2 regions of the Neisseria sp. P0021.S007 genome follow, and region 1 is predicted to be linked to the other one. Evidence: predicted binding sites of a transcription regulator. Region 1 holds the regulator's gene; the other holds the start of a gene.
The links. The regulator sigma-54, encoded in region 1, starts transcription at its own class of promoters, with help from an activator protein. The targets are predictions, from matches to a motif close to CTGGCACGCTTCATGCTT.

Region 1 (3,368 bases):
AACGGCGCGGGTAAGACCACCAGCTTTTACATGATAGTCGGCCTGATTGCCGCCGATGCAGGCAGCGTAATGTTGGACGGCCAAGAATTGCGCCACCTGCCCATTCACGAACGCGCCCGCCTCGGCGTTGGCTATCTGCCGCAGGAGGCCTCGATTTTCCGCAAAATGACCGTGGAACAAAATATCCGCGCCATTTTGGAAATCAGCATGAAGGACAAAAGCCGCATCGATGCCGAACTTGAAAAACTGTTGGCAGATTTGAATATTGAGCGCCTGCGCAACAACCCTGCGCCGTCCTTGTCCGGTGGCGAACGCCGCCGTGTCGAAATCGCGCGCGTGTTGGCCATGCAGCCGCGTTTCATTTTGTTGGACGAACCTTTTGCCGGCGTTGACCCGATTGCCGTCATCGATATTCAGAAAATCATCGAGTTCCTCAAATCACGCGGTATCGGCGTATTGATTACCGACCACAACGTGCGCGAAACCCTCAGCATCTGCGACCGTGCCTACATCATCAGCGACGGTACGGTATTGGCTTCAGGCAAGCCGGATGATTTAGTCAACAATGAACAAGTCCGTTCGGTTTATTTGGGTGAAAATTTCAAATATTGAATGCATATTTGACGGTATATGAGACCCTCATTTCAATTGAGGGCGGCTATAAATATTGGAATAATCACTAAAAATACAAATATAATACCGATAAACTAATCTTTCAGACGGCCTGCCGTATAAAGGCCGTCTGAAAAACTATCCATACATTTCGAATTAAACACTATGTCTTCACTCGTCCTTAAACTCAAACAGACCCAGCAGCTCAACCAGCGGCTGCAACAGTCTCTGCGCATCTTGCAGATGTCGGGTCTTGAGCTTGAGCGCGAAGTGGAAGACTGGTTGTCAGACAATCCTCTGCTTGAGCGTCCGGAAAGCGATGAATTTGCCGATAGCGGGCTCAACCGTGCGGTAACCATGCCGCGCGCAGGTCAGCAGTTGAGCGGCGACGATGCCGAAGATATTTGGAGCAACATCGCCGAAGAAGAGGATTTCAAACACTATCTGCATGCCCAAGTGTGCGAGCATCCGCTCTCGCAAGTGGAAGCGGCCTATGTTCACGTCTTGATTGATTTTTTGGACGAACAAGGCTACCTCACCGACAGCCTCGAAGAAATTATCGACCACACGCCGTTGGAATGGATGCTGGACGAAGAAGCCCTGCAAAACGCGCTGGATGTATTGCAAACCTTTGAGCCGCCCGGCGTGGCGGCGGCGGATTTGACCGAGTCGCTTATGTTGCAGTTAATGCGTTTGCCGGCTTCTCCTGCCCGACAAATGGCCGCGCATTTGGTGCAAAGTTCGCTTCAAGACTTAGGCAAAAACCGCAAACAAAACGTTCTGCGTTTCCGCAAACTTTATCCCGATACCGACAGCAAAACCATAGAAGCCGCGCTCGATATGATTGCCGGGCTCAATCCCTATCCAGCCTACGGCTTCGCCTCTGCCACGCCTACGCCTTATATTCAGCCTGACGTTTGGGTCAAAGAGGGCAAGGACGGCTGGGAAGTCATCAGCAACGAAGCGGCTTGGCCGAAGCTGCAGCTCAATCAGGAATATTGCGACCTGATGAAATCAGAGGAAGAGGGCGCACCGGAGTGGAAGGAAAAAATCAACGAAGCCAAGCAGCGCATTGATTCTTTGGAGCTGCGTAAAAGCACTGTCCTCCGCCTTGCCGAGTATATCGTCAAAAATCAGGAAGATTTTTTCATCTTCGGAGAAATCGGCCTGTCTCCCATGCTGATGAAAGATGCCGCCGCCGAATTGGGTTTGGCGGAAAGTACCATCTCGCGTGCCGCCAATCAGAAATATTTGTCTTGCCCGCGCGGCCTGTTTGCGTTACGCTATTTCTTCACACAGGCAGTCAATGCCGATGATGATGGCGAAGGGTTCAGCCAAGGCGCAATCAAAGCCGTATTGAGCCAGTTGATTGAAAGTGAAGACAGCAGCAAACCCTATTCGGACGAGACCCTCGTCAAATTATTAAAACAACGCGGCATTGAAATTGCCAGACGTACAGTTGCTAAATATAGAGAATCATTAGACATCCCACCGGCACACAAACGAAAATTTACCGAGTAGATATATTCCGATCCGTTTTGACGGACTAACCAACCGAAGGAGCTGTATCATGAATCTGAAAATCACCGGTCTGAATTTTGATGTTACCGAAGCCATCAAAAACTACGTTTCCGACAAGTTGGCACGAATCAGTCGCCACGCCGACAACATCATTTCCGTGACCATCACGCTCTCGGTGGAAAAAGTCAGCCAGAAAGCCGAAGCCGATGTGCATTTGGCAGGCAAAGATTTGCACGTTGAAGCGATTGAACAGGATATGTATGCCGCGATTGATGTTTTGATGGACAAACTCGACCGCGCTGTTTTGAAACATAAAGAAAAAAGCGGCGATGTCCGCAGTACTGTCAAACCTGCTGCCGAATAAAGTTTTTGTATGATAAAGGCCGTCTGAATATTCAGACGGCCTTTTGTTTTGCTAGATGTTTTAGACTGGCAATCTAGTTACTCACTTTTTCACCATTCCACGGTGCCACTTTAAACAGCAGCAACATGCCCGGTATGCCCAAAGCGAAACACAGCCAGTAGAAATTGAAGTAGCCCATCGCTTCAATCAGATAGCCTGCCGAAGCATTGATAAATGTACGTGGAACGGCTGACAGGCTGGTAAAGAGGGCTAATTGTGTGGCCGTAAATGCAGGATTGGTTTCACGAGCCATGTAGGCAACAAACGCCGCTGTACCCAGACCTACGCCCGCTGCTTCTGCCCCAATCACGGCCGCAAGCATCATTTGCTCTGTCAGTGTGATGGTTTCAAACTTGCCAAAATTTGCCAACCAAGCAAAGCCTAGAATAGTAACCCATTGCGCCACGCCGAAAATCCACAAAGCTCTATTGATACCGAGCTTTATCATCCAAATACCGCCTACAATACCGGCAATGACAGCAGGCCATAAACCGGCATTTTTGGCGATGAGGCCGATGTCGGTTTTGCTGAAGCCTATGTCCAGATAAAAAGGTGTAGCCAAAGAAGTGGCCATGCTGTCGCCCAGTTTGTAGAGAAAGATAAACAGCAATACCAATATGGCCTGTTTGATTCCTTTGCGGGAGAAGAACTCACTGAAAGGGTCAGAGACTGTTTGGGCAAATGTACGCGACACAGATGGTGGAATGTCAGGCTCTTTAGCTAAAAACAAGGTCATCAGCAGACCGGGCAGCATAAATAGTGCAGTAATGATGAATACGTTGTGCCAAGGCATCAAGTCGGCCAAAATCAAGCTGAGCGATCCGGGTACCAA
Region 2 (3,368 bases), on a different contig from region 1:
TTGGCCGCTATCTCCCCGCATGGGAAAAAATCACCGGCCTGCTCCAACACGACCTCTTCCATATTTACCCCGTAGACGACCACATCCTGACCGTCGTCCGCAATATGCGCCGTCTCGCCATCGAAACCCACAGCCACGAAATGCCCGAGGCCAGCGCCATCATGCAGGCCTACCCACGACCGCACATCCTCTACACCGCCGCCCTGTTGCACGACATCGCCAAAGGCCGCGGCGGCGATCACGCCAAAGAAGGCATCAAAGACGCCCAACAATTCGCCGCCGACCACTACTACACCGAAGAAGAAAGCCACCTCCTCGCATGGCTGGTTGAAAACCACCTGCTCATGTCTACCGTTGCCCAAAAAGAAGACATCCAAGACCCGCACGTCCTCCAAGCCTTCTGCCGCCGTATTCCCACACGTGAATACCTCGACGCACTCTACCTGCTTACCATTGCCGACATCCGCGGCACCAACCCAAAACTTTGGAACACATGGCGCGCCAGCCTGCTCCAAACCCTCTACCACAGCACCGCCGCCGTTTTAAACAGCAAAAAACACGATCCCGAACGCCTCCCCAACCGACGCGAACAAGCCGTGGCCGACCAACTCACGCGTGCGGCCGTTCCCCTCAAAAACCAACAAAAACTCCGCCGCATCCTCGGCAGCGCATACTACGTCCGCCATCAGACACGGGAAATCCTCTGGCACACCGCAAACCTCGCCTACGACACCCAAAGTCCGGCCGTCCGCAGCCGTATCCTTCCCCAAAGCAACAGCCTTCAAGTCATGGTGTTCATGCCCAATGGCGACCGCCTCTTCGCACGCCTCTGCCGCATCTTCAGCAGCCACCGTTTCGACATCCAAGCCGCCCGCGCCTTCATTACCGAGCACGACTACATCCTCGACACCTTTATCCTGCAACTTCCCGACAATCTCCCGCCCGAAGAATATCCCGACCGCCAAAGCGCACTCGAAGCCGAACTCAACAGCTTCATCCACGGCAATACCACCGTCCAAAAACAAAGCGGCCGCCCGCACATCAGCCGCCGCATCCGCCATATTCCTATTCCGCCTACCGTAATCATCACCCCCGAAGAAGATTATCCCGGCTGGCACACCATAGACATCACCGCCGTCAACCGCCCCCATCTCCTCGCCGACATCGCCGAGACCTTCTTCGCACACAACATCAGTCTGCGCTACGCCAAAATCACCACCTTGGATCAGCGCATTGAGGACAGCTTCATCACCTACAGCCCATCCCTCCAAGACCCGCAAACCCAAAACACCCTAAAACAGGCATTGATCGAAGTCTTGACCCCATAAAGGCTGTCTGAACATCTTAAAAACATAGGGTGAGCATTTTTGCTCACCCTAATCACATCCAAACATATAAACATCCTGAATATACCCTTCTAAAACACTCAAGAAATCCAAAGCCTTAAAATGCGAACCAAAACTTCCTTCTGACATAAAACTACATTCCAAAATCATAACTCAAATGAATATAATTCCAATAACAAATTTTCATTCATCTATTACACCAAACCCTCTTTAAAAATCCTTCCTTCCAAATTTTCTCCTTATCCGTATTCAAACAAAATACGCATACAAAATAAAACCTATAAAAAACAAAAAAATAAAATAAAAAAATATTAAACTTACCGATTAATCCATAAAGATACCGCCCATCTAAATCAATTAACATATTATTAAACAAGCTTAATTTCTGACAAAAAACGTCACACACCCAAACTTATCTCCCTTTCCTGTCACAAAAAACACAAAACTGACAAAAAACGTCAACCCCCTATTTCCTTAAAATCCTGAAACTTTCAAACAAAACCTCATAAAACTTAAAAATTAAAAAATAAACCCAATAAAAACAATAAACAAAAAATAAAAAATAAATTTTTTAATCAATTTTGCGCACTTGGCACACAGACTGCTTGAAACAACACGTCCGATAAGGCCCAAGCCTCAAAGCAGCAAGCCCGACGGAAGCTGTATATTCCTTCTTACTTTATGGTTTACTCATAATACATAGTGCCAAGCACATTACGGACTTTTTACTTAAATTAAACATAATTATTCACACTTTCAAACTGGAGTTTTAATCAATGAAAGCAATCCAAAAAGGTTTTACCCTGATCGAATTGATGATCGTCATCGCGATTATCGGCATCTTGGCAGTTATCGCCCTGCCTGCATACCAAGACTACACTGCACGTGCCCAAGTTTCTGAAGCCATCACTTTGATGGAAGGTCAAAAGTCTGCTATTGTCGAATACTATGCAGATAAAGGTGACTGGCCTAAAGACAATAAAGCGGCAGGTATTGCAGCGGCTACTGATATTAAAGGTAAATACGTTGCTAAAGTTAATGTAGCTGATGGTGTTCTGACAGCAACAATGAAAGATAAAGATGTAAATAAAGATATCCAAAATGCAACTATTTCTCTATCGCCCGAAATTACTAATAAAGCAGCAAACTCCAAAGGCTCCTTCACTTGGACTTGTACTCCAGGAAAAACCAAAGGTGTAGATACAAAATTCTTACCTTCTTCTTGCCGCCCAGCTGCGAAAAAATAAGCTAGCTAATCTAATTTAAATATCTAACAAAAGATATTCGACTCAAAGCAAATCCCATAATAATTATGGGATTTGCTTTATAAAATAAAAATAAGAAAACGACATACTCAAAAAATGAAAAAACTACGCAACGCCCAAACCGGCTTTAGCCTGATTGAGTTGATGATTGTTATCGGCATCATCGGCATTTTGGCAGTAGCAGCTCTTCCCGCATACCAAAACTATGTTGCCAGAGCACAAGTAGCAGAAGGCATTATGCTGGCAGGCAGTATGAAAAGCTACGTCGAAGAAGCCTATGCGGATAAAGGCAGCTTGCCGCTTGACCTCAATATCAAGCAACTCGCTTCAGACGACAATAAAGTCGGTAACTATGTAAAGATTGTCCGTATTGAAGATAATGGCACTATTGTTGCCGCCATCGGTAATCAAGCCGCTGTTCCTGTGAAGAATACCGAAATCCACTTGACACCAAGTTTTGCAAAAACAGGTAGTACTAAAGGTACAACAATTTGGTCTTGCGGTGGCACCATGGATACACACTTCCTTCCCGTATCCTGCAAACAAAGCTTGTAAGCTTATTTCCCAAAACACAAAAATACATTGCGAAGAAAACCCCCAAACAAAGCCAAATACAAACGCGGAAAACGAACAAATCAAAAGAACAAAACTCTCCAAAACAAGGTCATTAAGAGCCTGAATCATCACATTACGAAAATAAATGCCGTCTGAAATCATTTTCAGACGGCCTCTTTATATCCAATCCTAATATGACATA

Region 2: ACTHUR_RS06765 (pilin) is a predicted target of sigma-54. The motif match lies at 1,936-1,953, and genes of this name have one in related genera.

The regions. Positions count from the first base shown of each region.
Region 1 covers NZ_JBQCXA010000002.1:376,581-379,948, forward strand. The annotation lists gene lptB (LPS export ABC transporter ATP-binding protein) at 1-612, shown strand, start outside; gene rpoN (RNA polymerase factor sigma-54) at 778-2,133, shown strand; gene hpf (ribosome hibernation-promoting factor, HPF/YfiA family) at 2,183-2,497, shown strand; gene ACTHUR_RS04850 (AmpG family muropeptide MFS transporter) at 2,571-3,368, opposite strand, start outside.
Region 2 covers NZ_JBQCXA010000004.1:46,203-49,570, reverse strand. The annotation lists gene glnD ([protein-PII] uridylyltransferase) at 1-1,328, shown strand, start outside; gene ACTHUR_RS06765 (pilin) at 2,123-2,593, shown strand; gene ACTHUR_RS06760 (pilin) at 2,708-3,166, shown strand.